One region of the Luteibacter sp. 621 genome, then DNA from elsewhere that is predicted to be linked to it. Evidence: predicted binding sites of a transcription regulator. Region 1 holds the regulator's gene; the other holds the start of a gene.

Region 1 (4,319 bases):
CCGCGAAGGTGAGGTGGTTGGCCTGCTCGGCCCGAACGGTGCCGGCAAAACCACCTGCTTCTACATGGTGGTAGGCCTGATCCCCGCCGATGGCGGCCAGATCAAGCTCGACCAGCAGGACATCACCGGCCTACCCATGCATGCGCGCGCCAAGCTCGGCATCGGCTACCTGCCGCAGGAAGCCTCGGTGTTCCGCCGCCTCAGCGTCTCCGACAACATCCTTGCCGTGCTCGAACTGCGCGAGAACATGACGCAGAAGCAGCGCGAGGACGAACTCGAAAGCCTGCTGGATGAACTCAAGATCTCGCACATCGCCGAGCAGAAGGGCATCAGCCTTTCCGGTGGCGAACGCCGCCGCGTCGAGATCGCACGCGCCCTCGCCGCCCGCCCCCGCTACATGCTGCTCGATGAGCCGTTCGCCGGCGTCGATCCCATCTCGGTTGGCGAGATCCAGCGCATCGTGCGGCACCTGAAGGAGCGTGGCATCGGCGTGCTCATCACCGACCACAACGTGCGCGAGACGCTGGGTATCTGCGACCGCGCCTACATCCTCAACGATGGCGAAGTGCTCTCGCGCGGTACCCCGCAGCACATCCTTGCTGATGAAAAGGTTCGCGAGGTGTACCTGGGCCGTGAATTCCGGATCTAAGGTCCTATACGAAATCGGCCAGCCGGCCTAGGCATCCGGCCCGCTGGTTTACGGGGCCCGCGTGGGGTTAGGATGGCCCGGTAACCCGATCTTGCGAAGGTAATGAAACCCGGACTTCAGTTTCGCCTGCATCAGCAGCTCACGCTGACGCCCCAGCTCCAGCAGGCCATCCGCCTGCTGCAGTTGTCGCAGCTGGAGCTCGAGGCCGAGCTCCGCCAGATAGCGGAAAGCAATCCGCTGCTCGAGTTCGCCGAAGATGCCGAATCCGAGCCAGATACGGCCGAGGAAAGCACCAGCTTCGACGAGGCCATGGAGTTCCGCGCACGCGACGAGCAGCCCACCAAGGCCACGCGCGAAGAGGAATCCACCGCCTCGCCCTCCGAGGACCTGGCTCCCGAGTGGGACGATGACCGCTTCCACGGTGAGGCCGGCGACTACGCCGGTGGCCCCTCGCGCAACGGTGGCGGCGACGAAGACGGCTTCGAGCCGCAGAACGCCGCACCGGAAAGCCTGCAGCAGCACCTTGAGTGGCAGCTCAACCTCTCCCAGTTCACGCCGCGCGACCATGCCATCGCCACGGCCATCATCCATGTGCTCGATGAAGATGGTTACCTGCGCGACGGCCTCGAGGCGGTGCAGGCCGCCCTGCGGGAGTTCCAGGCCGATCTCGACGAGATCGAGGCGGTTCGCAAGCGCATCCAGCGGTTTGATCCCACCGGCATCGCCAGTCTGGACCTGCGCGATTGCCTGCTGTGCCAGTTGAGCCAGTTCGCGGAGGACACCCCGCAACGCGGGCTGGCCATCCGCATTGTTACGGATGAAATCGAACTGCTGGCCCGCAATGACACCAGCAAGATCGCCCGGCGGCTGAAGGCGGCCGAGACCGACGTGGCCGTGGCCGCATCGCTCATCCGCAGCCTGGATCCCCGCCCCGGCGCGGCCCTGGATGCCACCCCGGTGGAATACGTGGCCCCCGATGTCTACGCCCGCCGTGAGAGCGGCCGCTGGAAGGTGAGCCTGAACCCGGATGCCCAGCCCCGGCTGGGCCTGAACCAGCACTACTGCAACCTCATTGCCCGCGCGCGCGGCGATGACGCCACCTGGATGAAGGGCCAGCTGCAGGAGGCCCGCTGGCTCCTGAAGAGCCTGCAATCCCGCGCGGAGACCCTGACCAAGGTCGCCGAGGTGATCGTCCGCCGGCAGAGCGCCTTCCTCGATTACGGCCCCGAGGCCATGCACCCCCTGGTCCTGCGCGAAGTGGCCGAGGAGGTGGGTATGCATGAATCGACTATTTCCAGGGTTACCACGCGCAAGTACATGCACACGCCGCGCGGTACCTTCGAGCTGAAGCACTTTTTCTCGAGCGGCGTGGCCACGGAAGACGGCGGCAGCGCGTCCGCGACGGCCATCCAGGCCATGTTGCGCAAACTGATCACGGCGGAAGACCCGCGTCGCCCGCTGTCCGACCAGGCCCTCGCGGAGGAACTCCATCGACGCGGTATTCAGGTAGCCCGACGTACGGTAGCCAAGTACCGGGAAGCCATGCGCATTCCCAGCTCCAGCGAGCGCGTCCGCGCCAGCTGAAACAGTGCGGAACCCCGGTGGAGGATCACGGTCCCACGTACAACGGTTCAGGAGTGGCAACCGGCCATTCCCATCTCGCCGCCACCGAACGGCGGCACCCTCAGCAAGAAGGAGGCGTCATGCAAATCCAGATCAGCGGCCAGCACATCCAGGTCACCCCTGCCCTGCGCGAACGCGTGGAACAGCAAATCGGCCGCTTCGAACGCCTTTTCGACAACATAATGGCCCTGGATGTCGTGCTATCGGTGGACAAGGCCGAGCACAAAGCGGGCGGCACCCTGCACTGTTCGGGCACCCGGCTCCATGCCGAAGGCCTTGCCCGCTTGCAGGACGGCACGATCAACGACCGCATGTATGCCGCGATCGACGAGATGATTACCAAACTGGCCGACCAGCTGCGTAAGCATAAGGAAAAGATCAAGGACCACCACAACAGCGAGGTCCGCGAGGCCCGCACTGCCAGCAGCTAAAGCCCCCCATCGGGCCTGTGGCACAATATAAGCAAGCCGGCACATCCGTGTGCCGGCTTTTTTCTTGACAGGAACCCCCGCGTGGATCGGCTCACTGCCCGACAACTCTTCGACGGTGTCCATGAACGGATGGCCCTGCGCTGGATCGCAGGCATGCGTGGCGAAGCCCGTGTCCTGGAGCCCAACGCCAAGCAGAGCCGCCGCCCGTCGCTGGTGGGCTACCTCAACGTCATCTACCCCAACAAGATCCAGATCATCGGCACCGAGGAGCTCAATTTCCTCGACGGCCTGGATTCGCGCCAGCGCTGGGAGGCCATCCACAAGATCGCCGCCTACCAGCCGGCCGCGCTCATCGTCACCAAGGACCAGGCCATCCCGCCCGACCTTCGTGAGGTGGCCGAGGAAACCGATACCCCGCTGTGGCAGAGCACCAAGCGCGGCCACGAGCTGCTCACCTACCTGCAGTACCACCTGGCGCGTACGCTTGCGCCGCGGGTAACCCTGCACGGCGTGTTCCTCGAGGTGTTCTCCATCGGCGTGCTGATCACCGGCGATCCCGGCTCCGGCAAAAGCGAGCTGGCCCTGGAACTGATCAGCCGCGGCCACCGCCTGGTGGCCGATGACGCCACCGAGTTCACCCTGATCGCCCCGGATGTGATCGACGGCGCCTGCCCCGAGCTCCTGCAGGATCTGCTCGAGGTACGCGGCCTGGGCGTGCTCAACATCCGCGAGATGTTCGGCCACACGGCGGTCAAACCGTCGAAGTACCTGCGCCTGGTCATCCACCTGAAGCCGCTCAAGGATGGCGAGGAAACGGATGCCATGACCCGCCTGACCGGCGATGTCAGCCGACGTAACGTGCTGGACGTGGATGTGCCCAAGATCACCATCCCCGTCGCCCCGGGCCGCAACCTGGCGGTCCTTGTGGAAGCGGCGGTGCGCAACCATGTACTGAAGAGCAAGGGTATCGACCCTGCGCAGACTTTCATCGACCGCCAGGCGCACCAGATGCGCCGGTTCTCCCCATGGTGACCCGGTGAACGACGACCTTCTTATCAGCCCCATCATCGAACCCGATGCCATCCACCTGGTCGTGCTCACCGGCATGTCCGGTGGCGGCAAGACCGTGGCCCTGCGCGCGCTCGAGGACCTGGAGTTCTACTGCGTCGATAACATGCCGGCGGAGCTCATCCCGCAGCTGGTCGCCGCGGTGAGCCAGGGTGAGCACGGCCCGCGCCGGCGCATCGCGGTGGGCGTGGATGTGCGCAACCGCCGCTCCGACCTGGAGCGCATGCCGCACGTCTTGTCCGAGCTCTCCAGCGCTGGCGTCCACGTACACCTCATCTTCCTGGATAGCCGCGACGACGTCCTGATCAAGCGCTATTCGGAAACCCGGCGCCGCCACCCGCTGGCTGCCGAGCGGCTTTCCCTGGCCGATTCGATCGCCGAAGAACGCCGCCTGCTGCGCCCGCTGGTATCCATCGCCGAAAAGGTGATCGATAGCTCCGATCTCAACGTGCACCAGCTGCGCCGCCTCTTCGCCACCGGCTACGCCGCCGCCAGCGATGGCACCACGCTGCTGTTCGAGTCGTTCGCCTACCGCCGCGGCCTGCCCT
Region 2 (4,319 bases), on a different contig from region 1:
TTATCGTGCTTCTTGGTCATGGCTCTACACAGTGGGGTGGAGCCATCAAGGGGGAAGCTCCACGCTTTGAGAAAGTTCGGAAACGCCGTGTTCGTCGAAAGATTCAACGACCACCACGTAGCGAACGCCCCTGTTCAAGCTACGCAGGGTAAACGATGTAGGCTGATCGGCAAAACGCTGGTAGGTCGAATGCAGCCGACCCGCCGCCAGACCCCAACGGATGTTGTAACCCACCGCGCCGGGCACGGGCTTCCACGAAATCGTCGCCTCGCGGGTATCCGCACCACGAACCGCACGCACATCGGTGGGTGCCGCAGGGGTGGGACCATCGGCATTGCCGAAGACGCGGATATCTGAAATCGCAAGATGCTTCGCACCGACATGCTTGTGTACATATCGGATGAAGCGAAAGCGTGCCGGCTTCTCTAGTTCGATGTAGGCGTTGGGTCGGTCTCGATCGGAGGCGGAGAGATCCGCGAGTGTCGACCACGCCTTTCCATCGACGGAACCTTCCAGGACGAATTGCGTGACCAGGTCGGGCGCGTCGCCATAGCGGCCCGATTCGTAATCGGCGTAATTGACCTGCACCGCCCGCACGATCGGCGTACCGCCAAGATCGAGTACCACCGATTCGCCTGCGCGGTTCTCTTTCGCTACCCAGAACGTACGCGGATCTTCATCCGTTAAATTCGACGCAGGGTGACCGTCCAGTGCCGAAGAGACCGTCGCCTTCTTTCGATATGAGAGCAGCATCCATCCTGTAAACGTGCTTTCGCCGTCGCGTAGCTTGTGGTCGGGTATGCGCTGCGGGAAATCACCGAACCGCGTATCCACCCACATCTGCCCATCGTCATGCCAACCCGCGGGAAACATGTCGACGCGCCGTTCGAACTTCCAGTTCACGCCGAGCCACGCGGTACCGGTGTTCCACGTATTTCCATAGGCATCATCAAACGTCGAGCCGTGGCCAGCCCCCGTCACGAAACCACCGGGCTTGTAGCCAACAGGGTTGTAAGGTGCGTATTCAAACGGGCCAAGCGGTGACGAGCCCACGTACACGCCGGTGCCGTATACGTTGTACTCGGTGCCGGGGCCTCCGTACTGAAAGTAGTAACGCCCGCCATGCTTGTTCATCCACGAGCCTTCGATATACGCCGGCTTGTCGCCCATCGTATGGTCCGGGCCGAATCGCTCCCAGCCATGGTTCGCCGGATCGAGGTAGATGAACGCCTTGGGCGTCGTGACGAACGCGAGCCGCTTGCCTTCGCCTTCGTTCGAGCCGAAGTTCATATCGAGTTGCGCGCCGTAGAGCGGCAACGTGTCCGATGAGCCCCAGTAGAGATAGACCTTCCCGTCATCGTCCTGGAACAGGCCGGGATCCCACGGCCCCGGCGGCAGTTTTCCCTTCACCGGAACCTTCCCTGATTCGTCGTACTGCGTTGCACCCGGGATAAACGGCAGGCTGCGGGTCCAGAATGTCCAACGTCCGTGTGCGGGGTCTGTGGACACCATCATCGGTCGTGGGCCGAAGGCCGATTGCATGAGGAACAGCTTGCCGTCGGCCACCAGCGTGGCCGGAGCGACATGACCGTCGTAAGGCCAGTGATCCGGTTTCACGAAGGCCCAGTGCACCAGGTCCTTCGACATCCAGTAACCATCGGCCAGGGTCTGGAACAGATAGTAAGCATCCCCATAACGCACCACCGCGGGATCCGCGCCGGTACGGTACGAGATCGCCTCGTTCATCTGCTCCCAGCTGTAGCGGTAGTCGATATCGAGGGGGTTGGCGTAGGTATGTTGCGCGGCAAGCGTAACCGCGGGCGCGGCGGCAACGGTCAGGGCGAGGAATAGCGGTAAGCGGGGCATGAGGGAACCCGGTTCGGCGGTACCCCCATGCTGCCAGCGTAATACGCGTTACGCCGCGCGTGGCTAGCGATTAGCCGTGTGATCGTTCAATGCGCGCTGGCCGGGTTGGTATTGATCCAACCGCTATCGTCGTCGGCTGCCAGCTTCGCCGCCGGCTCCGGCCGAGCGTCGGCATGGACGATCGGCGGAGGGTTGCTGGCTGGCGGTTGTGGCGCTGCGGCGGAAGCCATTGCAGCACCCGTGCTCGCATGGCCCAGTCCCGCTGCAGCGAACAGATCCTTGTCAGCCTTATGTACGGCGGCTTCGAACTCCACGAGGCTCTGGCTGCTCTTCATCTTGGGGCCGGTCTCCATGGAGGGTGAATACACCGTGCGCGACTTGAATGGCTTGCCGTCGATCATGCCCGCGGTCTCGATGATCAGTGGTGGATAGTCCGTCGTCAGTTCGCTAGGGCCGTACCACCCGCCTTGATCCATCTTTTCATGGGCGCAGCTTGAACCCTTTTTTAAGTCGGCCGCGGCGCTGGCGATCATGGCGCCGATGACGCCAGCCGCAGCGCCGATACCACCGGCCTTCAACTTGCGCGCTGGGTTGTAGTACATGGCGTAATGATCGACCCGGACGTCATGACTGCTGGCCGCCCCATCAGGCAATGCCGCCAGGTCCGCGCGGAGCAGGTCCATGGGCGGCGTACTGCCGGGTGTGTCGCCGACAGTGTAAACACCGTAGTTGCAGCTGGTGATCCAAAGCGAATGGATCGAGAAGACCTTGTCTTTTGCTGGTCGGGCGTCGAGCAGGTGGATGCCCGCGGTCGTGCCGGTGGCGGGCGTCGCCACCGTAGTGCCGGGCGCTGGTGCGGCCGTCGCGGCGGGCCTGGTTGCCGCGGCCGCCGTTGAGGACGGTGCCTTCGTCGACGGTGCCCCGGAGCATGCCGCCAGGCACACCATGGCCAGAGCAAGCGCGCCCGCGGCGCGTGCGTTATGGATGAACATCGATTTTCCCCCTATCCCTGTTGGCCCCGGCGCCCCTCGCCAGTCGGCACCCGCATCTTCCTGCGCCAGAGACGGGTCGGCAAGGCCAAGGGGCTGGCTGGAGGTGTCGGCCCAGAATGATCCGGCCTCTTGTCCTTTGATCGGCCGGAATGGTGCACCGGCCAAAGCCATGCACCACGATGGTGCAACCCTGCACATGTCATTTAGCCGTTCTATGATGCCGGGGCTTGGTCCAGGCCGCCCCGCCGCCGCGGAGCCGCTGGCATAGCGATTGCTATATGCCCTGCGCCCCAATACCTAATTCCGAGGTTTGCCCATGTCTGCCGCTTCCAAAGTGCTGAACCTGATCCAGGACGAGGAAATCGAATTCGTCGACCTGCGCTTCGCCGACATGCTCGGCAAGCACCACCATGTCACCTTCCCGGCCCATCAGATCGATGAAGGCACCTTCGAAGACGGCAAGATGTTCGACGGTTCGTCCATCGCCGGCTGGAAGGGCATCAACGAGTCCGACATGGTGCTCATGCCGGACCCTGATACGGCCCACCTCGATCCGTTCAGCGCGCACAAGCAGCTGATCCTGCATTGCGACGTGCTCGAGCCGAGCACCATGCAGGCCTACGGCCGCGATCCGCGTTCCATCGCCAAGCGCGGCGAAGCCTTCCTGAAGTCGACCGGCATCGCCGATACCGCGTTCTTCGGCCCGGAGCCCGAGTTCTTCATCTTCGACTCGATCCGCTGGCAGAACGACATGGGCCGCGTGTTCTACGAGATCAACTCCGAAGAGGCGGCCTGGTCGTCGCGCTACAAGTACGACGGCACCAACACCGGCCACCGTCCGGGCGTGAAGGGCGGCTACTTCCCGGTCAGCCCGGTGGATAGCCTGGGCGACCTGCGCGCCGATATGTGCAAGGTGCTCGAATCGCTGGGCCAGGTCGTGGAAGTGCACCACCACGAAGTCGCCAATGCGGGCCAGTGCGAGATCGGCACCCGCTTCAACACGCTGGTGAAGAAGGCCGACGAGCTGATGACGATGAAGTACGTCATCAAGAACGTCGCCCACCAGGCCGGCAAGACCGTGACCTTCATGCCGAAGCCGATCGTCGGTGACAACGGCTCGGGCATGCATGTGCACCAGTCGCTGTCGAAGAACGGCGAGAACCTGTTCGCGGGCGACCTTTACGGCGGCCTGTCGCAGACGGCGCTGTGGTACATCGGCGGCATCTTCAAGCACGCCAAGGCCATCAATGCCTTCGCCAACTCCACCACCAACAGCTACAAGCGCCTGGTGCCGGGTTACGAAGCCCCGGTGATGCTGGCCTACTCGGCCCGTAACCGCTCGGCCTCGTGCCGCATCCCGTACGTGGCCAGCCCGAAGGGCCGCCGCATCGAAATCCGCTTCCCGGATCCGATGCAGTCGGGCTACCTGACCTTCACCGTGCTGATGATGGCCGGCCTGGA

What was found. Region 1 encodes sigma-54, which starts transcription at its own class of promoters, with help from an activator protein. Its sites were predicted from a motif close to TGGCACGNGCNTTGC; they were not measured.
Region 2: the regulator sigma-54 is predicted to act here: its motif matches at 3,119-3,133, upstream of glnA (type I glutamate--ammonia ligase).

The regions. Positions count from the first base shown of each region.
Region 1 covers NZ_JBNDKI010000010.1:154,476-158,794, forward strand. The annotation lists gene lptB (LPS export ABC transporter ATP-binding protein) at 1-649, shown strand, start outside; gene ABIE56_RS12900 (RNA polymerase factor sigma-54) at 752-2,233, shown strand; gene hpf (ribosome hibernation-promoting factor, HPF/YfiA family) at 2,353-2,703, shown strand; gene hprK (HPr(Ser) kinase/phosphatase) at 2,785-3,735, shown strand; gene rapZ (RNase adapter RapZ) at 3,740-4,319, shown strand, end outside.
Region 2 covers NZ_JBNDKI010000002.1:401,594-405,912, reverse strand. The annotation lists gene acpA (acid phosphatase) at 1-20, opposite strand, end outside; gene ABIE56_RS04015 (family 43 glycosylhydrolase) at 46-1,866, opposite strand; gene ABIE56_RS04010 (hypothetical protein) at 1,953-2,858, opposite strand; gene glnA (type I glutamate--ammonia ligase) at 3,175-4,319, shown strand, end outside.